2 regions of the Allobosea vaviloviae genome follow, and region 1 is predicted to be linked to the other one. Evidence: predicted binding sites of a transcription regulator. Region 1 holds the regulator's gene; the other holds the start of a gene.
What was found. The regulator PhoB, encoded in region 1, activates phosphate uptake and scavenging genes when phosphate is short. The targets are predictions, from matches to a motif close to TGTCATNNANCTGTCAT.

Region 1 (14,207 bases):
AGGACCGGCTGTCCCGCCATGAAAAGCTCGGCATCCTGGCTGATCTGACCGGCTTCGAGGACATGACCTTCCGGGCCGGGCTCAAAGATGTGCGCTATGGGCTCAGCATGGTGCGACGATTGAAACGCTTTCCGCGCGAGGCGGTGGTCACCGACAAGGGCTGGATCGAGAGCTTCGCGGCGATCGCCAACCCGATCATTCCGCATGTCGAGGTGAAATGCTTCAAGCCGGCGGAGTTCGACGCGGCGCTGGCCTGGGCGAGCGAGATCGAGGGCGGGCCGGAGGCGTAAGGCTCGCTCCCAACATGAACGGCAGTGAACCTTTTCGTTCAGCATCTGTTTCAACTTGGCCTGCTCTATTGCGGCATCGAGAAAACCCGGGAGGAATTCATGCGTCAATTTCTGATCGCCGCGGCCATTGCGCTGGGAGCGGCCGCGACACCAGCGGCAGCGAGCGAGGCCTTCACCGGCGCAAGCGCGCTCGACAAGGTCGAAGTCACCTATACCAGGCACAACCGCGAGCATCGCATGTGGGAGATTCAGCGGACCCAGGAGATGCAGGCGCGGCGCGGCTACCGCCATCACGATCGCGGCTATGATCGCGGCTATGGCCGCCACCGTGGCGGCCCGCCGCCCTGGGCCCCGGCCCATGGCCGCCGCGACCGCGACCGCTGGTGAGCTCCAGCTTTGATGGAAGGCCCGGCCGCAAGGCCGGGCCTTTTTTCGTTTTTGGGGGATGGTGCGGGAGCCGCGACGCCATCTTCCTTCTCCCGGATGGGAGAAGGTGCCCCGGCAGGGGCGGATGAGGGTGTGCCGTCTCAGTAGAAGATGCGACGGCTCCGGCACGCCTCAATCATCAGCGGCGGGCCCTCATCCCTGCCCTTCTCGCACCCGGGAGAAGGGTTCCCCGCGCCTATATTGGAGTGTGGCGGAGCCTCGACAGAGAACCCTCTCCTGTAAGGAGAGGGCAGGGTGAGGTGTAGGCCGTTATCCGGAAGGGACGAGCCCTCACCGCCGCACGCGGTTGGCTTTGCGCGTTACTGGTCCAGGGGCCAACACCTCATCCCTGCCCTTCTCCTTACAGGAGAAGGGTTCCCCGCGCCTTTCCTGCCGAATATAGCCGAACCCGAAAGGTGACGAGCACGGCGACAACCGCCGCATTGTGGTAGGAAGGTCCAGCGCCTCGCGCGCATCGAGCAGAAAGTGCCTTGAAGCGATCTTCGTATTGCTCGCCATTGGCAGCGCAGCCAAAATTGATATGGTAGGTATCGAGATTTAGAATTAATCGCTTTGAGGTAAAACTGTGGCCCGCATCGAAGGCTTTCGCGTTCGCAACTATCGTGCACTTAAAGATGTCACGCTAGGTCGACTGTGGAATTTGCGCGATCAAGACCCACTTACGCCCCTTACTGCTGTAATAGGGAAGAATGGGGTAGGCAAGAGCACGCTTTTCGATGCATTCGGATTCCTGTCTGATTGCTTGAGACTTGGTGTTGAAGAAGCATGTGATCAGCACGGCCGCGGTGGATTTGATCGAATTCGTACGCAAGGCGCAATAGAACCAATACAATTTGACATTTACTACAAAGAAGACCTTCAATCTCGACCGATAACTTATGAAATATCCATAGATACCGACTCTGGCGGGCGACCCTATGTTATGAGCGAGCGCTTGAGACAGCGACGCAGAGGGCAATCAAATGGGTGGCCGTTCTCATTTCTGATCCTGAACTCGGGCCGTGGAGTTGCTTGGAAGGGAGAGGAGGTCGGGCTGAAAGAAGAAGAGAATAATCTCTCGTTCGATGACGTGCTGAACATCGTGTCTCGCAATTCTGGGGAAGAAACTACTGAAACTGAACTGGTTGAACTCGACGATTCGCGACGCCTTGGCATATCCACATTAGGTTCACTAAAGCAGCACCCGAGAATCGCGGCATTTCGGCGGTTTATCGAGGGTTGGCATCTCAGCTATTTTACTCCCGATGCCGCGCGGGGCCTGCCAATGGCGGGCCCCCAGCGGCACCTGAATGTACACGGCGACAATTTGGGCAACGTGGTCCAGTTTCTAGAGCGAGAGCATCCTCGACGCTTTAGGGAGATACTATCTCGTATATCCAAAAAAATACCAGCCATCGAAAAGATAGACACCCACAGAACTGAAGATGGCCGCCTTCTCCTCAGATTTAATGACAAAGGCTTCGATGACCCGTTCTTCGCTCAACAAATGTCCGATGGTACACTCAAGATATTTGCTTATCTTTTACTCTTAGAAGACCCAGAGCCCCCTCCGTTTTTATGCATTGAAGAGCCAGAAAATGGATTATACCATAAATTGCTTGAATCTCTGGCGGTTGAATTTCGTACCCACGCGACTGGAAAGAAAGATACCTCGCAGATATTTGTAACAACGCACCAGCCGTATTTTGTTGATGCGCTCGCGCCGAACGAAGTCTGGGTAATGGAGAAGGGAGAAGACGGACTATCTTCGGTCAGGCGAGCCAGCGACATAGATATCGTTAGTAACATGGTGGCTGAAGGCCTCCCATTGGGCGGGCTATGGTATAGCGATTATCTGGATTGAACATGCTTCACATCGAATTTCTAGTCGAAGACATATCCGGCAAAAGGGCGTTGGATGCGATTCTGCCAAATCTCGCCGGAGATTTTAGTTACAGGGTCATCGCCTATAAAGGAATCGGTCGAATTCCCAAAGGGTTGAAGCCCAGTTCTGATGCGAGCAAGCGGATATTACTAGATCAGCTACCACGTCTTATGCAAGGATACGCAACGTCCTTTAAAGATGATTCTGATGACTATGTTCGATTTGTTTTTATCGTTTGCGATCTAGACGATCGCGTAATGGTTGATTTTCTGAAGGAAATAAATAATTCAATTAACGTATGCCATCCCGTCCCAAAATACAAAATTTGCCTTGCCATTGAAGAAGGTGAAGCGTGGTTATTGGGCGACCAACGAGCGCTTTTATCCGCTTACCCCAAAGCCAACAAGGCAATCCTTGCGACCTATGTACAAGACTCAATATGTGGAACTTGGGAGAAACTCGCTGATGTCGTATATCCCGGCGGCGCAAAGGCTCTCAAAAAAACAAATTTTGTTGAAATAGGCAGGATGAAATCAGTTTGGGCCGACAATATAGCTCCATTAGTTGAAAAAAATAGAAATATATCACCAAGTTTCAATTTTTTTGTTGATGCCATTGTCGAGACTACATCGAATAATTAACCTCATTCACCGCCTCCCCCGCCGCTTCCCCCTCCCCTCTCCCGCCCCCAGCGGCCGCGAATCCGGCCTTGGGCCCATCTCGTCGAGCGTCGGCTTCTTCGGGCGGGCGACCGGCTTGGCTTCTCCGCCGCCCCAGTTATGCGGCCCCATATCCGCATCGGTCGGCTTGCGCGCCCGGGTCGGCAGGTTGGCGTTGGCACCGTAGCTGCGCTCGCCCTTGTATTTGCCGGCTGAGGCCTCGACGTCGCCCTGGCGGGCGAGCGGGTCGTCGGAGATGGCGAGCTCGGTCGCCTGGAGGCGCTTGATCTCGTCGCGCAGGCGCGCGGCGGTCTCGAATTCGAGGTCGGCGGCGGCTTCGCGCATGCGCTTTTCGAGATCGGCCAGGGCCGCCTTGAAGTTGTGGCCGGCGACCGGCGTGCCCATGCCGGCATCGACCGTGACATGGTCGCGCTCATAGACCGAGCCCAGGATGTCGCCGATGGCGCGCTTGATCGATTGCGGCGTGATGCCGTGGGCGGCGTTGTAGGCCTCCTGCTTCTCGCGGCGGCGCGAGGTCTCGGCCATCGCCCGCTCCATCGAGCCGGTGATGTGGTCTGCGTAGAGGATGACGCGGCCGTCGACATTGCGGGCGGCGCGGCCGATGGTCTGGATCAACGAGGTCTCGGAGCGCAGGAAACCCTCCTTGTCGGCGTCGAGAATGGCGACGAAACCGCATTCGGGAATGTCGAGGCCCTCGCGCAGCAGGTTGATGCCGACGAGAACATCAAACGCTCCAAGGCGGAGATCGCGAAGAATCTCGATGCGCTCGATCGTGTCGATGTCGGAGTGCATGTAGCGAACACGCACGCCGTTCTCGTGGAGATACTCGGTCAGGTCCTCCGCCATGCGCTTGGTCAGCACGGTGACCAGGGTGCGGTAGCCCTTGGCCGAGACCTCCTTGATCTCGTCCAGGAGGTCGGCGACCTGATGTTTTGCCGGGCGGATCTCGACCGGCGGGTCGATCAGGCCGGTCGGGCGGATGACCTGCTCGGTGAAGACGCCGCCGGTGCGGTCCATCTCCCAGCTGCCCGGCGTGGCCGAGACATGCACCGATTGCGGGCGCATCGCGTCCCATTCCTCGAAACGCAGCGGCCGGTTATCCATGCAGGAGGGCAGGCGGAAGCCGTATTCCGCCAAAGTCGCCTTGCGCCGAAAGTCGCCGCGATACATGCCGCCGATCTGCGGCACGGTGACATGGCTCTCATCGGTGAAGACCAGCGCATTGTCGGGCAGGTATTCGAACAGGGTCGGCGGCGGCTCGCCCGGCTTGCGGCCGGTGAGATAGCGCGAATAATTCTCGATGCCGTTGCAGGAGCCGGTGGCCTCGATCATCTCGATGTCGAAGGTGCAGCGCTGGTCGAGCCGCTGCGCCTCGAGATAGCGGCCCATCTTGTTGAGCTCGTCGAGGCGGCCCCGCAGCTCCTCCTTGATCGACTTCACGGCCTGAGTCAGCGTCGGGCGCGGCGTGGTGTAGTGCGAATTGCCGTAGACCTTGACGAATTCGAGGTCGGCGGTCTTCTGGCCGGTCAGCGGGTCGAACTCCGAGATCTGCTCGACCTCGTCGCCGAACAGGCCGATGCGCCAGGCGCGGTCCTCATAGTGGGCCGGAAAGAGTTCGATGACATCGCCGCGCACGCGGAAGGAGCCGCGGACGAAATCGCCAAGGGTGCGCTTGTATTGCAGGGCGACGAGATCGGCGATGAGCTGGCGCTGCTCGATCTTCTCGCCCAGCTTGATGCCGAAGGTCATCGCCGTATAGGTCTCGACCGAACCGATACCGTAGATGCACGAGACCGAGGCGACGATGATGACGTCGTCGCGCTCCAAGAGCGAGCGCGTGGCGGAGTGGCGCATGCGGTCGATCTGCTCGTTGATCGAGCTTTCCTTCTCGATGAAGGTGTCCGAGCGCGGCACATAGGCCTCGGGCTGGTAGTAGTCGTAATAGGAGACGAAATACTCGACCGCGTTGTCGGGGAAGAAGCTCTTGAACTCGCCATAGAGCTGCGCGGCCAGCGTCTTGTTCGGCGCCAGGACCAGCGCGGGACGCTGCGTCTTCTCGATGACTTGCGCCATGGTGAAGGTCTTGCCGGAGCCGGTGACGCCCAGGAGCACCTGGTCGCGCTCCTGGCGCGAGATGCCGTCGACGAGATCGGCGATCGCGGTCGGCTGGTCGCCGGCGGGCTCGTATTCCGAATTCATCCGGAAGCGGATGCCGCCTTCGGATTTATCGGGGCGCGGCGGGCGATGCGGCGTCCAGGCCTTGCCGGGATCGATGAAGGGGCTGCCGGTCTCCAGCAGCGTCTGCAGCGACTGCGCCGTCAGGCTCGCGGCGGTCTCGCCCTCGACGCCGTCAAAGGCGGAATCGGCCTTCTTGCCGATCTTGCGCTTGGGAGCGCCGTCGCCGGGCCGGGCCTCGGGCTCGTAACCGGCCTGCGGTTGGTCGCTGAAGCCGGCGGCGCCGCCCGGGACCGCATTGCCGCGGTTGATCGCCGGGTTGAGCAGATCGGCGAGATAGCCTTCCAGCGGCTTCAATTCCTGGCGCGAGGCCTTGGAATTAGGCGTGCGCGCGCTGGCCGGCTTCTTCGCGGGCTTCGTCTTGGCGTCAGGGGCGGAAGTTTTGGCGTCAGGGGCGGAAGTTTTGGACATGGCGGCAATATGGGACGGAAGCCTCCCAAGCGCGAGAGGGCAAGGCGCATGGCAGGCCGCATAGCTGACAGGAGATGGCAGGAGAAGATGGCCGTGCGGCGCGCCTCCGTGCCTTACGCGCAGAGCCGGCCCCGCCTAAAGGCTCGGTCTTGCTGAAGGCATTGACTCCCCGAGACGCGCTGCAACAATACGGTTATAATGCGGCCATTGGGGACCGTCATGTCGGGACAACACTTCGACACCGGACGAGACGCGCTCGATTTCATCGATGTGCTGACGCGTCTCAACGACCCGCAGACGATCATCTCCTCACTGCGCGACAAGCTCGCCAGCTTCGGCTTCCACGCCTTCCTGATCACCGGCCTGCCGGAGACCGGCGACAGGATCGCCCCGCTCGTGCTGTTGAATGGCTGGCCCGACGGCTGGTTCGAGCTCTATGTCCGGCAGAACTATGCCGATGACGACCCGATCGCGGCGCATTGCAAGACCACGACGAACCCGTTCGTCTGGGACGAGGTCTATCGCCAGGAGGTCGCCAGCGCGCGCCAGCAGGAGATCATGCGGCGCGCCAGCGACTTCAAGATGATCCACGGCTTCTGCGTGCCGATCCACAATGAGGACGGCTTCAAGGCCGTCGTCACCATGGCCGGCGACAGGCCCGACCTGTCGCGGCAGTCCCGCTCCGCCATCCACCTGATGTCGCTCTATGCCCATGCCAAGGCCGAGGCCGCCATGCACGGCACCCAGGGCCATTGCCTCACCGTGCGGGAGCGCGAGGTCCTGACCTGGATGGCTGTCGGCAAATCGACCGAGGGCGTCGCGGAGGTGCTCAATATCCGCGCCGGAACCGTCGAGGCGCATTACCAGAACGCTGCCCGCAAGCTCGGCGCCCGGGGCCGCACGCGCACGGTGGTCGAGGCGCATCTGCGCGGCGAGATCCAACTTTAGTCTACAGCCCAACGAAAGCGCTGGCACTCCCGGAAAACCGGGATTCCGCCCGGCGCGGATCGGCAGAAAATTCTTCCTCACGCCGCTGAGGAAGAACTCATGATTCACATCATCGACGCCTCCAATCGCCGGCTCTATGCCGACCAGATCGAGGAACATTTCCGCATCCGGCACCGCATCTATGTCGAGGAGCGCCGCTGGATGGAGCTGGAGCGCCCCGACGGACGCGAGGTCGACCAGTTCGACACCGACGACGCGGTCTATCTGCTGGCGCTGAAGGAGGGCAAGGTCATCGGGGGCTCCCGCCTCGTGCCGACGCTCGGCCCGCATCTGATGAGCGAGGTCTTTCCCTACCTCGCCAATATCCGCGGCCTCCAGCGTGGCCCCGACATCGTAGAATGGACCCGGATCTTCGTGGTTCCCGAGTATCGCGGCCGCGAATCCACCGTGCTGCACACCGTCCTCGCCGGCATTCTCGAATACTGCCTGGAGCAGCATTTCAGCGCGATCACCGTCGTGATGGAAACCTGGTGGATGCCGCGCTTCCTGGAGCTCGGCTGGGAGGTCAAACCGCTCGGCCTGCCGACGATGATCGACGGCATGTCCTGCATCGGCACGATGATCAGCGTGACCGAAGAGGCTTGGCGCAACACGCTGGCATTCAAACGGATTGCGGCCCCGACATTGGTCGACCGGCGGCATGGGCCGCACATCACCGAGGAAAGGCGAACCAACCATGTATGACGAGCACAGCTATTCGGCCTTATCCTCCGAGGAACGGCAAGACCTCGGAAACGCGCTGGCGACCCTGATGACGCTGATGGAACGGCACCGGGGCTACACCCCGCTGCTGGAAGCAGCGTCCCATTTCGACCTCCCCGACGATCTCTGGCTGCTGACTCAGGTCATGGGCCTGGACGATGCCGGGCGCTCGGCGCTGGTGCAGCTCTTCCTGCTGACCAATGGGGCGATCCAGGCCAAGCCGTTGAGCCAGGACGCCGTCATGCTGGTAAGCCACGATCTCGGCGCCATCTACGAGCGGGCCCGGGACCGCGAGCGCGGGGTGGCCTCACCTCACGACGCGTGACGAAGGGGCAGACCTAGGGGCAGGCGGGAGAAGCGCACTCGCTTGTCCCATGTCTCCCGGAGCCAGATGTCTCCCGGAACCACGCCGTCATCCTGGCCGAAGCGAAGCGGAGCGCCGGGATCATCGGAGGGCCGATCCTTTGACGGACCTGGCTCTACGATGGATCCCGGAGCTACGCGGCTCCGCCGCTTGTCCAGGATGACGTGGAGGTTCTGGAGCGAGATTTCTTGCTCAGCTTACCCTCGCGCCAGCCAAGCCTCCAGCCCCGCCGCCGCCGCGATGCCGGTGGCGAAGCAGGCCTGCAGCAGGTAGCCGCCGGTCGGGGCTTCCCAGTCCAGCATCTCGCCGGCAACGAAGACGCCGGGCAATGCCTTCAGCATGAAATCGGGGGTGACCGCACCAGCTTCGATGCCGCCGGCGCTCGAAATCGCCCGCGTGATCGGGGCGAGGCCGGTGAGTGTGAGGGGAGCGGTCTTGATCAGCGCCGCCAAGGCCGCTGCGTCCTCAGGCAAGCGCGGGCTCGCCTCGCGCAGGAGCGCGATCGCAGCCGGCGACAGGCCCGCCGCCTTGCGCAGATGGTTGCTCAGCGTCTCGCCCTTGCGACGCTTCGCCAGACGCTCAACGAGGCGGGCGGTCTCCATGTCGGGCCGCAGGTCGAGCGTGACCGCCGCCCTGCCCTGGCGCAGGATCGCCTCGCGCAGCAGGCCCGAGAGCGCATAGACCGCGCCGCCCTCGATACCGTCGGCATCGATCATCGCCTCACCGGTGGCCTGACGCTCACCGAAGCGAATGACGATGCGCTTCAACGGCGCGCCACTGAAGCGCTCGCGCATCGTCGCCGACCAGGCCACCGTGAAGCCGCCATTGGCCGGCAGCAGCGGCGCGACGGTGACTCCGCGCTCCACGAGTCGAGGCGCCCAGCCGCCATCTGAGCCAAGGCGCGGCCAGCTCGCGCCGCCGAGCGCCAGCAAGGTCGCGCCGGGCCGGATCGTCTCGACCCCGCCGTCGCGGGTCTGGAAGGCGAGCGCGCCATCGGCGCTCCAGCCGGTCCAGAGCCTGCCCGGAGCGAATGTCACGCCTTGCCCTTCCAGCCGGCGCAGCCAGGCGCGCAGCAGAGGCGAGGCCTTCATCGCCTTGGGAAAGACGCGCCCGCTCGTGCCGATGAAGCTGTCGGCGCCGAGACCGTCGGCCCAATCGCGCAAAGCCTGGGGCGGGAAGGCGCGGATCGCCGGTTCGAGCCAGGCCTGCGCGCCGCGATAGCGCGTCAGGAACTGATCCAGCGGTTCGGAATGGGTCAGGTTCAGCCCACCGCGGCCGGCAAGCAGGAATTTACGCGCCGGCGAGGGCATGCGGTCATAGACCGTAACGGCGTGGCCGGCGGCGGACAGCCGCTCGGCGGCGATCAGGCCGGAGGGGCCTGCGCCGATGATCGCGATGGATTTGTTTTGCATCGGGAGGGCTTGGGGCCGGCGGGCGCGCGGGTCAAGCGCGATCGTCCATGCTCGGGCTTGACCCGCGCATCTCATGCCGAACCGAATGGCGCTTCATGCGGCTGGAGATTCTCGGGTCAAACCCGAGAATGACGCGCGCTTTCAGCCCCGCGCGAAAGTCTCGTCGAAAGCGTAGCCCGCGCCGCGCACGGTGCGCAGCGGGTCCTTGGCGTCACCGGGCGTGATCGCCTTGCGCAGGCGCCCGACATGAACGTCGACCGTGCGCTCGTCGATATAGACGTCGCGACCCCAGACGGCGTCGAGGAGTTGTGCGCGGGAATAGACCCGGCCAGGCGCCTGCATCAGGAATTCGAGCAGGCGGAATTCGGTCGGGCCGAGATGCAATTCCGCGCCGGAGCGGCGGACGCGGCGCGTCGTGCGGTCGAGCTCGAGATCGCCGGCCGCGAGCAGCCCGGCGACATGGCCAGGCTTCGCCCGGCGCAGCAGCGCCTGGATGCGCGCGATCAGTTCAGGCAGCGAGAACGGCTTGACCACGTAGTCGTCAGCACCGGTGGCGAGGCCGCGCACGCGCTCGGTCTCCTCGCCGCGGGCGGTGAGCATGATGATCGGCACGCGCTCGGTGTCGCGGCGCGTGCGCAGGCGGCGGCAGAGCTCGATGCCCGACAGGCCCGGCAGCATCCAGTCGAGCAGGACGAGGTCGGGCGTGTGGTCGCGCAGATGCAGTTCAGCATCGTCGCCGCGCGCGACGCTGTCGACCTCGAAGCCCTCGGCTTCGAGATTGTAGCGCAGGAGCAGGGTGAGCGGCTCCTCGTCCTCGACGATCAGGATGCGTGCGGGCATGTCTCGGTTCCGTTCTTGGCATTCAGCCGACACACACCGTCATGCTCGCCCTTGTGGCGAGCATCCATGTCTTGAACACAGGTCTCGACCGGCGAAGACGTGGATGGTCGGGATGATCCTCGGGACAAGCCCGAGGACGACCCTGACGGGAAAGGTGCCGGTGCGTTCATTCCATCAGCTCCCCGTCACCGCCTCGACATTGATGTCGGTGGTGTCGAGCTTCGGGCGGTTGAGATCGAGCGACTCGCCGGTGACGAGATAATGGATCGTCTCGGCGATGTTGGTGGTGTGATCGCCGATGCGCTCGACGTTCTTGGCGCAGAACAGGAGATGCGTGCAGAAGGTGATGTTGCGCGGATCTTCCATCATATAGGTCAGCAATTCCCGGAAGAGCGAGGTGTAGAGCGCGTCGATCTCGTCGTCGCGGCGCCAGACCTCCATGGCCTTCTGTTCGTTGCTCGCGGCATAGGCGTCGAGCACGTCCTTGAGCTGGGCCTGGACGAGGCGGCTCATATGCTCGAGCCCGACCACGGCGCGATGCGGCGGCTGGAACTGGCCGGAGATCGCGACCGCGCGCTTGGCGATGTTCTTGGCGAGATCGCCGACGCGCTCGATGTCGGCAGCGATGCGGATCGCCGAGATCAATTCACGCAGGTCGTTCGCCAGCGGCTGGCGCCGCGCGATGGTCAGGACCGCGCGCTCCTCGACATCGCGCTGCAGGTTGTCGAGGCGCTGGTCGGCGCTGATCACCTTCTGGGCGAGCGTGGTGTCGCGGCGCACCAGCGCCACGGTGGAATCGCCGAGCATGCGCTCGGACATGCCGCCCATCTCGGCGAGGCTGCGGCGCAGCGCCTCGAGTTCGGCGTCGTAGGAGCGGACGATATGGTCGGTCATCGCGGCGGATCCTCTGGAAGCGAAAACAGGGTTCGACAGTCAGCCGAAGCGGCCGGTGACATAGTCCTGGGTCTGCTTCTTGTGCGGGTTCATGAAGATGGTGTTGGTCGGCGCGAACTCGATCACCTCGCCAAGATACATGAAGGCGGTATACTGCGAGATACGCGCCGCCTGCTGCATGTTGTGGGTGACGATGACGATGGTGAAATCGGTCTTGAGCTGCTCCAGCAGATCCTCGATCTTGCCGGTCGAGATCGGATCGAGCGCCGAGGTCGGTTCGTCGAACAGGATCACCTCCGGCTTCTGCGCGATGGTGCGCGCGATGCACAGGCGCTGCTGCTGGCCGCCCGACAGGCCCATGCCCGAGGCCTTGAGCTTGTCCTTGACCTCGTCCCAGAGCGCCGCGCGGCGCAGCGCGCCCTCGACGCGATCGTCGAGCTCCGACTTCGGCGGCTTCTCATAGAGCCGGATGCCGAAGGCGACATTGTCGTAGATCGACATCGGGAACGGCGTCGGCTTCTGGAAGACCATGCCGATGCGCGAGCGCAACTCGTTCACGTCGACATCGTTGGAGATGACGTTGCGGCCGTCGAGGATGACCTCGCCGGTGGCGCGCTGCTCAGGGTAGAGCGAGTAGATGCGGTTGAAGATGCGCAGCAGGGTCGACTTGCCGCAGCCCGAGGGGCCGATCAGCGCCGTGACGTGGCGGTCGCGGAAATCGAGATTGACGCTCTTCAGCGCCTTGTGCTCGCCGTAGTAGAAATCGAGGTTCTTGACCGCGATCCGGACGGGGGCATCGGCGTCGAGTGATTGCGGGCTCAGTTCCAGGGTCGAAAGCATCGAAGGGTTCCTTCGGATCGGACGCGACGAATGTCAGAAGCGACGTATTGTTTGAAGCGACGGATTACTTGGAGCCGCGCACGATGCGGCGGGCGATGAGCGAGAGCACCAGGATCGACATGGTGATGATCAGCGAGCCGGCCCAGGCGAGCTGCTGCCAGTTCTCGTAAGGCGCCGAGGCGAACTGGTAGATCGTCACCGGCAAGTTGGAAACGCCGCCCGAGAGAGAGGGCGAGAACCAGAAATTGTTGTTCAGCGCGGTGAAGATCAGCGGCGCGGTCTCGCCGGCGATGCGGGCAAGAGCGAGCAGGATGCCGGTGACCATGCCGGATTTGGCCGCCCGCCAGGTGATCGAGGTGATCACGACGGAAGGCGGCGCGCCGAGCGCCGAGCCGGCCTCGCGCAGCGGCCCCGGAACCAGGCGCAGCATGTCCTCGGTGGTCCGCACGATGACCGGGATCGCGATGATGCCGAGCGCCACGCCGCCGGCCCAGCCGGAATAGCCGCCCAGAGGCTCGACCATGATGACGTAGACGAACAGGCCGATCAGGATCGAGGGCGCCGAGAGCAGGATGTCGTTGATGAAACGGATCAGGTCGGCGAGCTTCGAGCCCTTGCCGTATTCGGCGAGATAGGTGCCGGCGAGCACGCCGATCGGCGTCGCCACCACGATGCCGAGGAAGGTCAGCACGATCGAGCCGACGATGGCGTTGGCGAGGCCGCCGCCCTCCGAACCGGGACCCGGCGTGATCTGCGTGAAGGTCGCGACGGACAACCCGCCGACGCCCTTCACGATCAGCATGCCGAGAATCCAGAACAGCACGAAGATCGCAAGGCCGGTGAAGCCGGCCGCGATGATGCGCATGAGTTTATCGGCCGTGCGGCGCGACTGGCGGACGCGGCCCCATTCGGCATGGGGCAGCGGGCGGACGGTGGAGGGTGTCGTCAGGCTCATGACCGGGCTCGCTCAGTAGGCTTTGACGCGCGACACCAGGATGCGCGCGATGACGAGGACGACGAAGGTGACGAAGAACAGGATGCAGCCCAGCGCGATCAGCGCATTGAGTTGCAGGCCCATGGCCTCATTGAACTCGTTGGCGATGCGCGAGGCGATTGTCGAGCCGGGATCCATGATCGAGGCCGAGAGCCGGTTGGCGTTGCCGACGACGAAGGTCACCGCCATGGTTTCGCCCAGCGCACGGCCGAGGCCCAGCATGATCGCGCCGATGATCGAGACGCCGGCCTGCGGCACCAGCACATGGCGCACCACCTCCCAGGTGGTCGCGCCGATACCGTAGGCGCTCTCGCGCAGCACGGACGGAATCTGGTCCAGCATGTCGCGGGTGATCGAGGCGATGAAGGGGATGATCATGAAGGCGAGGATGATGCCGGCCGTGAGGATGCCGAGGCCGGAGGGCGAGCGCGAATACAGCACCGTGCCGACGATAGGCAGGCCTTCGACGATGTTGGAGAGCGGCACCTGCACATAGGCTGCAAACAGCGGCACGAAGACGAACAGGCCCCACATGCCGTAGATGATCGAGGGCACGGCGGCGAGGAGTTCGATCGCGGTCGAGACCGGCTGCTTGAACCAGGGCGGTGCGAGCTGCGTCAGGTAGACGGCGATGCCCAGCGACAGCGGCACGCCGATGACCAGCGCCAGAAGGGCGGTCGAGAGGGTGCCGACGATGGCGGGCCAGGCGCCGTACTGGTCGTTCTGCGTGTCCCAGACGCTGGAGGTCAGGAAGCCGAGCCCCATCTCGCGGAAGGCCGGCCAGCCGCCCATGATCATCGACAGCATGATGCCGGCGAGCAGGACGAGGACGAACAGCGCCGACAGGAAGCTGGCGTTGCGGAAGATGATGTCGAAGGTGCCCTTGGGGGTCTTTCGCTGGGGCGCAGCGCCGGGAACGGTCATGTGGTCGGTCACGGCGGTCATCCGCGGGTACTCCGGTATCGTTGCCGAGGCTTCCCAAGCCGCTTTATCGGCCTGAGCAACCTCAGCCCTCATCCTGAGGAGCGCCGCAGGCGCGTCTCGAAGGATGAAGGCTGAGAATAACGTGGCGAAGCAGGGAGCCCGCTTCGCCTTGTCGCGCTCCGATCAGAAGATCGGCTTGCCGGCCGGGTCGGTGACGCCCTTCCAGGCGTTGCGGACCTGATCCTTGACGGCGGTCGGCAGCGGCACATAGTCGAGGTCGAGAGCGAGCTTGTCGCCGTTCT
Region 2 (14,207 bases), 2.0 Mb from region 1:
GCGAGCAGGATTTCGTCACAGCCTCGAAAGAGGCAACTAAAGGACGCGGCGTCGATCTCATCCTCGACATGGTCGGCGGCGACTACATCAACCGCAATTACGACGCCGCGGCCGAGAGCGGCCGCATCGTCCAGATCGCCTTCCTCAACGGTCCCAAGGCGGAGGTCGACTACCGCAGGCTGATGATGAAGCGCCTGACCCATACCGGCTCGACGCTGCGACCGCGCACCATCGCGGAAAAGGCCGGGATCGCAGCCGAGCTCGCGGCCAAGGTCTGGCCGCTGATCGAGGCCGGGCGCTGCAAGCCGGTGATCCACGCGACCTTCCCGCTCGCGGAAGCCGCCGCTGGTCACGCGCTGATGGAAAGCAACGCCCATATCGGCAAGATCGTGCTGACGGTGTGAGGCCCATCGTCAGTGCGAGCACAGCAAAGCAATGACGGGTCGGCTCACGCTTTTCATGGACACCTGCCCCGGCTTTGCCTATAAGCCGCGCCATCCTGTTCATCGTCGATGATTTGGATGGCCGGCCGAGGAGGCCGGTCTGCGCATGAGAGCTATTGTCCGCGACGCTGACCCGGTCTGAGACCGGCTTTCGAGATTCAGGAGACGTCCCGTGTCGAATCCCCCGCTGATGCCGAAGGCCACCGCGGTCTGGCTGGTCGAGAACACGTCCCTGACCTTCGAGCAGATCGCCGAGTTCTGCAAACTCCATCCCCTCGAAGTGCGCGGCATCGCCGATGGCGAAGTCGCCGCCGGCATCAAGGGCCTCGACCCGATCACCTCGGGCCAGCTCACCCGCGAGGAACTCGAGCGCGCCGCCAAGAACCCGAGCCACCACCTCAAGCTCGCCGAGCGCAGGGTGAAGGTGCCGGAGATGAAGAAGTCCAAGGGGCCGCGCTACACGCCGGTCTCCAAGCGCCAGGACCGCCCCAATGCGATCCTCTGGCTGCTGCGCAACCACCCCGAACTCAAGGACGCGCAGATCATCCGCCTGATCGGCACGACCAAGTCGACCATCGCCCAGATTCGCGACCGGACCCACTGGAACGCCCAGACCCTGTCACCGATCGATCCTGTCAGCCTCGGCCTGTGCTCGCAGATCGATCTCGATTTCGAGGTCGGACGCGCCGCCAAGGACCGTCCCGCCGCGATCGCCGAGATCGGCTCGACCCTGCTCCCCGCAGAGGAGACGACCGCGCCGGCGCCCGCGCTCAACCAGACCTTCGCCGATATGGGCAAGCCGAAGCGCCAGGAAGAAGAGGCCATCGACGTCGATTCGGTCTTCTCCAAGCTGAAGCAGCTCAAGCGCCCGGCCGAGGAAGACGAGGAAGACTGAGACCTCTCCTGCCCCGCACCAAGCGGCGGCGGGTTCAGGAGACGCCCGCACCGGTGAAAACCGGCAGCCATCTCCTGGAATCGAGCGTTTCCTAGGTTCAAGCCTGTCCTAGAGCATTTCCGCGTTTCTTCGAATCGCGAAAATGCTCTAGCTCATTGTTTTGACGCATTTTCTTCACGCGAACCGGTGTCCACTTCGCTCGAAAATGCTCTAGGTTCAAGCAACCTGGCGGGCCATTCCCCTTGCAACGGGGATTGGCCCGCTTTCCATTTTGAAGCGGGAGGTCAGGCGCGCCAGCGCCTGCGCGGTCTCGACCATGTCGCCGGCGGCAGTAGCAGTCCGGCTCGCCGCCTGGGCGTTGTCCTGCGTCAGGACATCCATCTGCCGCACCGCGCGCTCGATCTCGCCGACGCCCTGCGCCTGCTCGCGCGTCGCCTGGCTGATCTCTTCGAAGGCCTCCGCCACGGAACCGGCATCGCTGGAGACCACGTCCAGATTGGAGCCGGCCTCGCGCACGAGCTTCACGCCTTCGTCGACATGCGCCTTGGTCTCGCTGATCAGCGTGCGGACGTCGCGCGCGGCATCCGCCGATTGCTGCGCGAGACGCCGGACCTCGGTCGCGACGACCGCGAAGCCCCGGCCGCCCTCGCCGGCACGCGCCGCCTCGACGGAGGCGTTCAGCGCCAGGAGATTGGTCTGGAAAGCAAGACCGTCCATGACACCGACGATATCGACGATCCGCTTCGCCTGCTCGTCGATCCGGTCGATCGCCTCGATGGCGCGGCCGGCCACCGCGACGCCCGCGCCGGCATTGTCGGCAGCCTTGCGCGCCTTCTCCCGGGCGGCGAGCATCATCTCGTCAGTGAGGCGAATCGTTGAAGCCATCTGCTCGACCACCGCGGAGGTTTCCTCCAGCGAGGCCGCCTGGCTCTCGCCGCGCCCGGAAAGATCGCGCGTTGCCGCCAGAATCTCATCGGCCGCCCGATGCGTGGCGGAGGCGCTGCGCGTCACCGCCGTCAGCGCCGTCCCGAGCGCCTCGGTCGAGCGGTTGAAATTACCCGCGACGGCGGCAAGCCGGCCCTCGAAGCGCTCCGCCATGCGCACCGTCAGGTCCCCGGTCGCAAGCGCCGCAAGCGCGCGGTCCGTCTCATCGAGAAAGCTCTCGCAGGCGCCGGTCAATTCATCGACGCCCTGGACCAGCGAGCCCAGCCGCCCCAATTCGGAATTCTGCGCGGTGCGGACCGAGAAATCGCCGCGCTTGGCCGCCTCGACGACCGCGCCGACCGCCACCAGCAACTGCTCCTCCACCACGGCGCGTTGCTCGTCGGCAAGAGCGGCTTCGCGGCGAACCTGGCTTTCCCGCATCTGATTGGCGACCGCCTCGTCGCTGGCCGAATCCGCAATCTTCAGCGCCGATTCCAGGCGCAGCGCCAGCCAGACCAGGGCCCCGGCCTCGGCAAGCAGGATCACCGCATGCACAACCACCCGCGCGAACTCGGCCCCATCGGGGAAGACGGCCAGCGGGTAGACCATGTTGAGGAGGAGATGGTGCAGCGCCACCACCATTGTCGCGGTCAAGATGACGCGCCAGCAGCACCAGGCCGTGGTGACGGCGAGCGCCGCGAAGAAAGCCATATGCATGTCGATCTGGTAGCGCGTGCCCTCGCAGGAGAAGACCAGCAGCGCGACCTGGCCGCAGAGCGAAACCGTCGAGGTGATGCGGGTCGAGAGGCCGGTCCGGTCCTGGAACCAGGCCAGCGCGCTTATGCCGGCGAGCAAGGCGGACACGGCCGCGATCGCGAGCCATGCGGGGTGTCCGGCGAACCAGGCCGCCAGCGTCGTCAGCGGGACCAGCGCCCATTGCCCCAGCATCAAGGGCGTCGTGAAGGTCCGGCGAATGGCGTCGAGACTGCGGCTCACCGGCGTCGTCCTTCGTGCAAGGGTATCAAGAGCGCGTGGATTGTGCGAGGCAGCCGCCACGGCCGCCGCCATCGAGAACGAGCATGGCGCCGGCGCTGTAGAGGCGGGCGCTGAAGCCTGGCTGCTCGGAGCGTGCGATCAGGCCGAAGGCGCCGAAACGCGACAGGATCGCGCCATCGGCCAGCGCCACAGCTTCTGCCGCATCGCTCGCGCTCGCCGCCAGGACGATGACCGTGGCCCGGTCGCGCGGGGCCAGGAACAGGGCAAGCGGCGCCAGCACGGCGACGAGCGCAGGCAGGAGCGGTCTGACGATATGCCTGGCGACCATCACGAAGAGCCCCACGGCGCAATCCAGCGCCCGGAGACCTTGCCATCTACCCGTAAATTCAACGTAAAGTTGCATGAAATGCAGACTGAAACGGGAGGCCTCCGCGTCGTCCGGCTTGCGGAGACGCGCGCGGCCTGACAGCCTCGCGCCATGATGGACAACAGCCTAGCCTTCACCTTCCTCGGCACCGGCGCGCCGCCAGTCAGCCTGCGCCGCGCCGGCCCCTCGCACCTGGTCGAGGCGGCGGGGTGCAAGGTCCTGGTCGATTGCGGCTCGGGCGTCAGCCAGCGGCTCGTCGCGGCGGGACATCGCGGCGCCGATATCGACTTGCTGATCGTCACCCATGAGCACTCCGACCATCTCGTCGACTTCTACCAGCTCGTCGTCTCGTCCTGGCATCAGGGCCGCAGCAAGCCCTGGCGCGTCATGGCCCCGGCCCCGGCGCTCGCCAATATGCGCGCGCAATACGAGGCCTTCGCACGCGAGCGCTCACTTCGCATCGCCTTCGAGAAGCGACCGGACGCCACGGGGCTGGAGGTCATCTTCGAGGAGCTACATGAAGGCGCCGTCGCAGGCCTCGGTGACCTCGCCATCCATGCTTTTCTCGTCGATCACAAACCGGTCGAACCGGCCTTCGGCCTCTCCGCCGCGCATGGCGGCAGCCGCATCGTCTTCTCCGGCGACACGCGGCTGACACCCTCGCTGGAACGGGCGGCGCAGGGCTGCGACCTGCTCGTCTGCGAGGTCTTCATCTCGAGCCAGATGCCGGTCGTCGCGGGTGTCCGTTCCGCCGAGACCGTCGCCTCGGTCCAGAGCTATCACATGACACCGGAGGTGGTGGCGGGACTGGCGCTGCGCTCGGGCGCAAAAGCGCTGGCGCTGACCCATCTCGTGCCACCCGCCGCCGACACCGCCGCGCTCGCCCGCGAGGTCAGGCAGGCAGGCTATGCCGGCCCGCTGGTCGTCGGCGAGGACCTGATGCGGCTGGAGTGGCCGGAGCGGCTGCTGAACTGGAATGGCGCGACGATCGGGTTGTGACCGTCATTCCGGGGCGCGCCGAAGGCGCGAACCCGGAATGACACGCCCCTACCCCAGCCCCCTGCCCTTCAAGGCGAGACCGATCTCGCCCAGCACGGCGGGATCCTCGATCGTCGCCGGCATTGCATAATCCTCACCATCGGCGATCTTCTTCATCGTGGCGCGCAGGATCTTGCCCGAGCGCGTCTTCGGCAACCGGTTCACCGTCAAGGCCAGCTTGAAAGCCGCCACCGGTCCAATCCTGTCGCGCACCAACGCCACCAGCTCCCGCTCAATCTCGGCCGGGCTCTGGGTCACGCCGGATTTCAGCACGACAAAGCCGCAGGGCTGCTCACCCTTGAGCGCGTCCTTGATGCCGACCACGGCGCATTCCGCCACGGCCGGATGCGAGGCCAGCACCTCCTCCATGCCGCCGGTCGAGAGCCGGTGGCCGGCGACATTGATGATGTCATCGGTGCGGCCCATGATGAAGACATAGCCGTCGGCGTCGATGAAGCCGGCATCCGAGGTGTTGTAGTAGCCGGGGAAGGCTGTGAGATAGCTCTCCCGGAAACGCGCCTCGTCCTGCCAGAGCGTCGGCAGGGCGCAGGGCGGCAGCGGCAGCTTGACCACGATCGCCCCCATTGTCCCGGCTGGGGCCGGCCGGCCGCCCTCATCCAGACACTGCACGTCGTAACCCGGCAGCGGCACGGTCGGCGAGCCAGGCTTGACCGGCAGCAGTTCGAGCCCGATCGGATTGCCGACGATGCAGGAGCCGGTCTCGGTCTGCCACCAATGGTCGATCACCGGAACCTTCAGCACCTCCTCCGCCCATTTCAGCGTATCGGGATCGGCCCGCTCGCCGGCCAGGAACAACGCCCGGAAATGCGACAGATCGTGACCGGCAAGATGTTTCGCCTGCGGATCCTCCTTGCGGATCGCCCGGAAGGCAGTCGGCGCGGTAAAGAGCGCGACCGCCTTGTGCTCGGCGATGACCCGCCAGAACGCACCGGGATCGGGCGTACCGACCGGCTTGCCCTCGTAGAGAACAGTCGTCGCGCCCTGCAGCAGCGGCCCGTAGACGATATAGCTGTGACCGACGACCCAGCCGACATCGGATGCGGTGAACATCACCTCGCCGGGCTTCACATCGTAGAGATTGTCCATCGTCCATTTCAACGCGACCATATGGCCGCCATTGTCGCGCACCACGCCCTTGGGACGGCCGGTCGTGCCGGAGGTGTAGAGCACATAGAGCGGGTCGGTCGCGGCGACCTCGACGCACTCAGCCTTGCGGCCGGCGGCCTTGGCGGCGGCCGTCAGCGTGCGCCAGTTCCTGTCGCGGGTGACATGCATCGAGGCGTCGGCCTGCGGCCGTTGCAGCACGAGGCAATGCTGCGGCTTGTGCTGCGCCAGGTCGATCGCGGCGTCGAGCAGCGGCTTGTATTCGACAACGCGGCTCGGCTCGATGCCGCAGGTCGCCGTCAGGATGAGCTTGGGCGTCGCGTCATCGATGCGCGTCGCCAGCTCCTTGGCCGCGAAGCCGCCGAACACCACCGAATGCACCGCCCCGATCCGCGCGCAGGCGAGCATGGCGAAGGCTGCCTCCGGGATCATCGGCATGTAGAGGATGACGCGGTCGCCCCTGCCGACGCCGAGATCCTGCAGGACGGCTGCCAGCGTCGCGACCTCGTCGAGCATCTCGGCATAGCTGAAGGCGGCCTTGGTCCCCGTGAGCGGGCTGTCATGGATCAAGGCCGGCTGTGCGCCCCGGCCGTCGCGGACATGCCGGTCGAGCGCGTTGAAGCAGGTGTTGCAGCTCGCATCGGGGAACCAGCGGCCATAGGCTCCCTGCGTCGCGTCAAAAATCGCCTTGGGCGGCTTGATCCATTCGACGGCCTGGGCGGCCTGCGCCCAGAATCCCTCCGGATCGGCCTGCCAGCGGGCATAGGTCTCGGCATAGCCGCTTGCATGTGGGGCATTCATGGAACGCGTATCCTCTTCGCCCTGTTCTGGCCTACACCCCGCAGATCAACCGGCAGCGGCAGGAGGCTTATTTTGGGCGGGATCGTGAGCATTCGCCCCCTCTGGCGCAAGCGTCTGGCCGTCAGACTTTCGCCCAGCAATGAATCCCCCGTGCCGTCCTTGCGCCGCGCCGCGGCGAGCACTGCGGGCTGATGATCCTCGATCCTGCCTTCTTCGCCGCGATGGTGCCCGCCGTCATCCTGATGGGCCTGTCGAAAGGCGGCTTCTCGGGGCTCGGCCTGTTGTCCCTGCCCTTGATGGCGCTCGTCGTCTCGCCGGTCCAGGCGGCGGCGATCATGCTGCCGCTGCTGATCTCGCAGGATGTGGTGACGGTCTGGTCCTATCGCCGCGAATTCGACCGCCGCAATCTCGCAACGCTGCTGCCCGGCGCGCTGCTGGGCATCCTCGCCGGCTATCTGCTGGCGGCAAAAGTCTCGGACGCGGCCGTGGGGCTCGCGATCGGGCTGATCTCGATGGGTTTCGCACTGCGCCGCATGCTGAGCGACGGCAAAGCGGCAGCGCCGGTGACGCAGGCGAGCTACCTCGCCGGCTCGTTCTGGGGCGCGCTCTGCGGTTTCGCCAGCATGATCGCCCATGCCGGCGGCCCGCCCTTCCAGATCTATGTCATGCCGCAGCGCCTGGCCCCTGCCGTCTTCGTCGGCACGGGCGCGATCTTCTTCGCCATGCTCAACCTGATCAAGCTCGGCCCCTATCTCGCGCTCGGGCAGTTCACCACGGCGAACCTCACCGCCTCGGCTGCGCTGTTTCCGGTCGCGATCGTCTCGACCATCGCTGGCGTCTGGCTGGTGCGCCGCGTGCCGGCCGAGCGCTTCTACACGATCATCTACTGGCTGCTGCTCGCAGTCGGGGGCAAGCTCGTCTTCGACGGCGTGCGCGGGCTGCATCTCTTGGGTTGAAGCCCGCGCTGATTGCGCCCTCTGGGAAAAAGGGATGGATTACCCGCAAGAGCAGGATGCGAAAAAGTGGGCACCGGTTTTTCGCATTGATCCTGCTCTCGCTCTTAGATGAGAGACGGATTCAGATTTCAGCTGGGATCACTTGGTGATCCCAGCTGAAATCATCCGGCTCTAGGCTAGCAGGGGCTAAGGCTGCGGCACGGCCGAGGGAGACGACGCCACCATGACCACCAGCGCCTATGACACCGACCTCGACCGCAACCCGGCGAATTTCCAGCCGCTGACGCCTGTGACCTTCCTGGAGCGCGCCGCGAGCGTCTTCCCCGCGCAGGCCGCGATCATCCACGGCCCGCTGCGCCGCAGCTATGCCGAGTTCTACGCCCGCGCGCGCCGCCTCGCCTCGGCACTTGCGAAGCACGGCATCGGCAAGAACGACACCGTCGCAGCGATGCTGCCCAACACGCCTGCCATGCTCGAATGCCATTACGGCGTGCCGATGTGCGGCGCCGTGCTCAACACGTTGAACACGAGGCTCGACGCCGCGATCATCGCCTTCTCGCTCGACCATGGTGAGGCCAAGGTCGTGATCGCCGACCGCGAATTCTCCAGGACGATCAAAGAGGCGCTGGCGCTGTGCACGGTGAAGCCGCTCGTCATCGATTATGACGACCCGGTTTATGACGGGCCCGGCGAGCGCGTCGGCGCGATCGAATACGAGGACTTCCTTGCAACCGGCGACGCCGATTTCGCCTGGACGATGCCATCGGACGAATGGGACGCGATCGCGCTGAACTACACCTCCGGCACCACCGGCGACCCCAAGGGCGTGGTCTACCATCATCGCGGCGCGAGCCTGCTCGCCACCTCGAATGTCATCACCGGCAGCATGGGCAGGCACCCGGTCTATCTCTGGACGCTGCCGATGTTCCACTGCAACGGCTGGTGCTTTCCCTGGACGATCTCGATCCTGGCCGGTACCCATGTCTGCCTGCGCCAGGTCCGCGCCAAGGCGATGTATGACGCGCTCGCCGACCACCACGTCACCCATCTTTGCGGCGCGCCGATCGTGATGTCGACGCTGCTCAATGCCCGGCCGGAGGAGCAGCGCAACTTCTCGCAAAAGGTCGCCTTCTTCACCGCCGCGGCCCCGCCGCCGGAAGCCGTGCTCGGCGCGATGAAGCAAGCCGGTTTCGAGGTCACCCATCTCTACGGTTTGACCGAATGCTACGGCCCGGCGGTCGTCAACGAATGGAACCGGGACTGGGACGCATTGCCGGCCTCCGATCAGGCGACGCTGAAGGCGCGTCAGGGCGTCCGTTACCCGGCACTGGAAGGCCTCGACGTGCGCGATCCCGAGACGATGGAGCCGGCGCCGCATGACGGCACGACGCTCGGCGAGGTGATGATGCGCGGCAATGTCGTGATGAAGGGCTATCTCAAGAACCCGACGGCGACCAAGGCGGCCTTCGAAGGCGGCTGGTTCCACACTGGCGATCTCGGCGTGCGCTATGCCGACGGCTATATCCAGCTCAAGGACCGCTCCAAGGACATCATCATCTCGGGCGGCGAGAATATCTCCTCTATCGAGGTCGAGGACGCGCTCTACAAGCACCCGGCCGTGCAGACGGCAGCCGTGGTGGCCAGGCCCGATGAGAAATGGGGCGAGACCCCTTGCGCGTTCGTCGAGCTCAAGCCGGGACAGAGCGTGACCGAGGCCGAGATCATCACCTGGTGCAAGGGCCTGCTCGCCTCGTTCAAATGCCCGCGCACCGTGGTCTTCGTCGAGGTGCCCAAGACCTCGACGGGCAAGATCCAGAAGTTCAGGTTGCGGGAGATGGCGCGCGCGCTCTGAACCCTGCGCTGCCTCTATCGGCAAGGCTACAGCAGAACTCCCACCGTTCGGCCGGAGTGGCCGAACGGGGCAAAACGGCGCCGGAGCGATGGGCGGCGAAACCCTGCCGCCAAGCGGCGCCCACCTCGATCGATGGCGCTTTAAGCCGGGGCGCGGCTGAGGCTGCCGTCGGGTGTGTAGCGATCGACCGCCTCCGGAAGCACGCGCGCAAGCCGTTCCAGCAGCTCCGCGCGCGACAGCCCGGTCTGACGCGCGATCGCGTCGAGAGCCTCGGGCCCGAGAACCTGCTCCAGATCGCCCGGCGCGACCGCCTTGTTGGGACCCGGCTGCACCCAGGAATCGGCCTTGTCGCCCTGCCCTGCCTGTTTGAAGCGGTCGACGAGTTCGCCGAGCCCGCTATTGAGCATAGCCCCGGCCCCGCCGGCACCCAGCAGGCCGCCGAGACTGCCGAGAAGGCCGCCACTCCCCTGGGGCGCGGCTCCAGCCTGCCCCTGCTGCGGCGCAGGGACTTGCCCGGCGACCTGCCCGGCATCAGGCTGACCTCGCCCGCCGAGCCATTCGGCGATCTTGTCGCGGTTCTGGTAGCCGGCGACGGCAAGAAGTCCGAGAAGGGCGGTCATCGACGGAAAGCCGCCGCTGCTGTTGTCATCACTCACGGCACTAACTCCTGTTTCGGGATGAAATCGCGCCGATCAGACAGCGCGGTTGCGGCCGCTGATCATGCCCCAGACCAGAAGCACGACGATCGCGCCGACAATGGCGCCGATCAGCCCCGCTCCCTGGCCCGGCGCGTACCAGCCGAGCGACTGGCCGAGATAAGTCGCGACGAAAGCCCCTATGATTCCGAGGATCGTCGTCAGCACGAAGCCTGAAGGCTCGTTCGGGCCCGGCATGATGAACTTCGCGACGATGCCGGCGATGAAACCGACGATGATGGTCCAGACGATACCCAAGACAGCCTCCCTCGCTTCCGCACGCCCCCTCAACATCCGACGCAGAAAGAAGTTCCGGCCCTCCCGCACTCCGCCGGCGGGGATTTCGACGCCATCTGGGGACGGCCCGCTTCCGCCGGGCTTCGCCAATGAAAAACCGGCCCCTTTCGGGGCCGGCCTGATCTGATGAAATAGAATCTCCAGAACGGGTCGCTAATGGCCCGCCTTAGGCCCTCAATGCAGAGTTCGGTCCGGCATCGTCTGCCGTACCCGCTCGATCTCTTCCTTCAGCATCAGCTTCTTGCGCTTCAACTCGACCACACTGAGATCGTCCGAGGACGGGCTCGATACGGCCTGCGCAATGGCTTCTTCGAGTTGACGATGCTTCCGTTGGAGCTCGACGAGATGGGTCTGCAGCGACATCTGGATCCTCCTGATGACCGATTGACGAGATAGTCTGACACAGAGCCGGCTTCACGTCTGCGGGGCAATCTCGCGCCGCACCATGAGATTCTGTGATCGTGAACCGCCTATGTCTCGGAAGGCGCGAATATGATGCGCTCCTGCCTCCGCCACAGGCTCCGCGCTCTTGCGGCGCGTGCGGCGTCTCAGCATAGTCGCGCCCGATTGCGGCGATCACGAGATGGATTCATGGGATTCGAGCTCAGCCCTGACGAGGTCGAGGCATTCACGACGGAACTGGCGCGACTGCGCGAGGAGCATCGCGACCTCGACAGCGCCATCGACGCGCTGGAGCGGGTCGGTGCAGTCAACCAGATCCAGGTGCAGCGCCTGAAGAAGCGCAAGCTCTATCTGAAGGATCGCATCGCCCAGATCGAGGACGCTTTGACCCCAGATATCATCGCCTGAGCAAGGATAACGGCGATTCGCCGCTTGCTTCCGCAGCGTTGCGTGGTCTAGATCGCGCGCTTCCTTGTCCTCGGAGCAGGATGCCGAGCCAAAGGTCCGCCCTAGCGAAAAGCGGATCCTGGTTTTCGGGTAACATCAGGCTCTTTCTGCCGCGAAGCTCCGGAAGCGATCCGTTTCATGGCCCAGACCAGCCCCGCCGTCGCCATCATCATGGGCAGCCAGTCCGACTGGGCGACGATGCGCCATGCCGCCGAGACGCTGGACGCGCTCGCCATCGGCTATGATGCGCGCATCGTCTCCGCCCATCGCACGCCCGACCGGATGTTCACCTTCGCCCGCGGCGCCAAGGCCGAAGGCTTCAAGGTGGTGATCGCAGGCGCCGGCGGCGCAGCTCACCTGCCAGGCATGACCGCCTCCTTGACCCCTCTGCCCGTCTTCGGCGTGCCGGTCGAATCGAAGGCGCTTTCGGGTCAGGACAGCCTGCTCTCGATCGTGCAGATGCCGGCCGGCATCCCGGTCGGCACGCTCGCCATCGGCCGCGCCGGCGCGGTCAACGCCGCTCTCCTCGCTGCAGCCGTGCTTGCGCTGAGCGACGAGGCGCTCGCCAAGCGCCTCGACGCCTACCGCGCCCGCCAGAGCGCGGCGATCGCCGAACATCCGGTGAAGGACGAGACGCGCCCCGCGAAGGACGAAAAATGAGCACGCCCGATTCCAGCGGCCTCGCTCCCGGTGCCATGCTCGGCATCCTGGGCGGCGGCCAGCTCGCCCGCATGCTCGCGCTCGCCGCCGCCGATCTCGGCATCCGCGCCCATATCTTCGCGCCGGAGCCCGACAGCCCGGCCTTCGACGTGGCGGCCCGCCATACCGTCGGCGACTATGAGGATGAAGCGGCGTTGGCGCGCTTCGCCGATGCGGTCGACGTCGTGACCTATGAATTCGAGAACGTGCCGGCCGCAACCGCCGCCTTCCTGGCGGCGCGCACACCGCTGCACCCCGGAGCGCGCGCGCTCGCGGTGACGCAGGATCGGCTCAGCGAGAAAAGCTTCGTCGCCGGGCTGGGCTTGGCCGTGGCCCCATTCCGCGCCGTCGATTCGCTGGCTGATCTCGAGGCCGCCGTCGCCGATCTCGGCCGCCCCAGCATCCTGAAGACGCGGCGCTTCGGCTATGACGGCAAGGGCCAGGTCAAGATCGCCGCCGGCAGCGACCTCGCCGAAGCCTATGAGGCGATCGGCCATTTCTCCGCGATCCTGGAAGGCTTCGTGCCCTTCACGCGCGAGGTTTCGGTCGTCGCGGCGCGCGGTGCCGACGGTGCATTCGCCGCCTTCGACGTCTGCGAGAACGAGCATCGCGACCATATCCTCGCCTTCACCCGCGTGCCGGCGCAGCTGTCGCCGAAGACAGGCGAGGCCGCCATTGCGGCCGCGCGGCGGATCGCCGACGCACTCGACTATATCGGCGTGTTCGCGGTCGAGATGTTCGTGGTCGGCGAGGGCGCGGCCGAGCGCGTGATCGTCAACGAGATCGCGCCGCGTGTGCATAATTCCGGGCATTGGACCAGCGAAGGTGCTGAGACCTCGCAGTTCCACCAGCATGTCCGCGCCGTCTGCGGCTTCCCGCTCGGCTCGGCGGCGCGGCGCGGCCGTGTCGAGATGGAGAATCTGATCGGCGTCGCCGCCTTGCGCTGGCGCGATCTGCTGGCCGAGCCCGGCGCGCATCTGCACCTCTACGGCAAGCGCGACGCCCGTCCGGGCCGCAAGATGGGCCATGTCACGCGGGTCACGCCCGAAAAAGCCTGAGCCAGAGCAGGATGCGAAAAAGTGGGCACCGGTTTTTCGCATTGATCCTGCTCTCACTCTTAGATGAGAGACGGATTCAGATTTCAGCTGGGATCACTCTGTGATCCCAGCTGAAATCATCCGGCTCCGGAGCACAAAGGCGCGCGAAGCTCGATTTTTCGCGCATTTTCGCTGCATCGCGGCGTGGACAGCCGGATTGATTTCTGTTATCCGCACGATCCTTCGAGCGACCTGCCTGGCAGGCCCGTTCGCCCGACTTTTTAGACCAACCCGCTAAAGACGGACACTCACGTGCAGGTTCTCGTTCGCGACAACAATGTCGATCAGGCTCTCCGCGCTCTCAAGAAGAAGCTTCAGCGCGAAGGCGTTTTCCGCGAGATGAAGCTTCGCGGCCATTACGAGAAGCCTTCCGAGAAGAAGGCGCGCGAAAAGGCGGAAGCCGTGCGTCGCGCCCGCAAGCTGATGCGCAAGAAGCTGCAGCGCGAAGGCCTCCTGCCCGCGCCGGTGAAGCCCAAGCGCCCCTGATTTTCCTGCGTGCGGCGGCAGCGGCCGCCGCACGCAGGAAAGATTGACAAGACCCAAACCGCGCCTGGAGCCCGCTCCGGGCGCTGTTGCTTTTCGAGCGCCGTTAACCAAGTCTTGGCACAATGCAGGCGTTGTTTCTTTCGCAGCGCACTGTCGGTTGGGGGGCGCAATCAGGTCGCGAACGGCAAACCGCCGCGTGCGACAGGCAAGGCACGGAAACCAGGACCGATGAAGCAAAGCATGGATCGCGGCAGGAACTGGCTGGCCGCAGCGAGCATCACCTTGGCGTTGGCAGGCTGCGATACCGTCTCCAGCCTCGGTTCCCAGCCGGCAGTGGCGGAAATCGACACCAACTCCTCCGCCGACGCGAGCGTGAACATCGGCTCGCTGAGCGAGGTCGTCTCCCGCAATCCGAACGACCCCAACGCCTACAACACGCGCGGCGCGGCTTATGCCCGGGTCGGCCGCTTCTCGGACGCGATCTCCGACTTCACCAAGGCGGTGCAGATCGACCCGAATCTCGCCTCGGCCTACACCAATCGCGCGCTGGCCCTGCGCCAGAGCGGGCGCAACGATGCCGCCCTTGCCGATTTCAACCGCGCCACCACCGCCAATCCGAATTACGGGCCGGCCTATGTCGGGCGCGCCAATCTGCTGCGCCAGCAAGGCAACAGCCAGCAGGCGTTG

Region 2: BHK69_RS28235 (YdcH family protein) is a predicted target of PhoB. The motif match lies at 10,766-10,782, and genes of this name have one in related genera.

The regions. Positions count from the first base shown of each region.
Region 1 covers NZ_CP017147.1:1,745,952-1,760,158, reverse strand. The annotation lists gene BHK69_RS08200 (SpoIIAA family protein) at 1-290, shown strand, start outside; gene BHK69_RS08195 (hypothetical protein) at 390-677, shown strand; gene BHK69_RS31340 (AAA family ATPase) at 1,303-2,580, shown strand; gene BHK69_RS31335 (hypothetical protein) at 2,583-3,242, shown strand; gene uvrB (excinuclease ABC subunit UvrB) at 3,249-5,927, opposite strand; gene BHK69_RS08185 (helix-turn-helix transcriptional regulator) at 6,147-6,875, shown strand; gene BHK69_RS08180 (acyl-homoserine-lactone synthase) at 6,975-7,619, shown strand; gene BHK69_RS08175 (hypothetical protein) at 7,612-7,962, shown strand; gene BHK69_RS08170 (TIGR03862 family flavoprotein) at 8,199-9,413, opposite strand; gene phoB (phosphate regulon transcriptional regulator PhoB) at 9,555-10,253, opposite strand; gene phoU (phosphate signaling complex protein PhoU) at 10,428-11,147, opposite strand; gene pstB (phosphate ABC transporter ATP-binding protein PstB) at 11,187-11,987, opposite strand; gene pstA (phosphate ABC transporter permease PstA) at 12,052-12,942, opposite strand; gene pstC (phosphate ABC transporter permease subunit PstC) at 12,955-13,926, opposite strand; gene pstS (phosphate ABC transporter substrate-binding protein PstS) at 14,089-14,207, opposite strand, start outside.
Region 2 covers NZ_CP017147.1:6,078,146-6,092,352, forward strand. The annotation lists gene BHK69_RS28185 (NAD(P)H-quinone oxidoreductase) at 1-404, shown strand, start outside; gene BHK69_RS28190 (DUF1013 domain-containing protein) at 616-1,338, shown strand; gene BHK69_RS28195 (methyl-accepting chemotaxis protein) at 1,555-3,258, opposite strand; gene BHK69_RS28200 (hypothetical protein) at 3,284-3,601, opposite strand; gene BHK69_RS28205 (MBL fold metallo-hydrolase) at 3,737-4,624, shown strand; gene BHK69_RS28210 (propionyl-CoA synthetase) at 4,673-6,589, opposite strand; gene BHK69_RS28215 (sulfite exporter TauE/SafE family protein) at 6,781-7,545, shown strand; gene BHK69_RS28220 (acyl-CoA synthetase) at 7,769-9,397, shown strand; gene BHK69_RS28225 (YidB family protein) at 9,538-10,017, opposite strand; gene BHK69_RS28230 (GlsB/YeaQ/YmgE family stress response membrane protein) at 10,090-10,350, opposite strand; gene BHK69_RS28235 (YdcH family protein) at 10,564-10,752, opposite strand; gene BHK69_RS28240 (YdcH family protein) at 10,981-11,199, shown strand; gene purE (5-(carboxyamino)imidazole ribonucleotide mutase) at 11,377-11,898, shown strand; gene BHK69_RS28250 (5-(carboxyamino)imidazole ribonucleotide synthase) at 11,895-12,995, shown strand; gene rpsU (30S ribosomal protein S21) at 13,287-13,520, shown strand; gene BHK69_RS28260 (tetratricopeptide repeat protein) at 13,749-14,207, shown strand, end outside.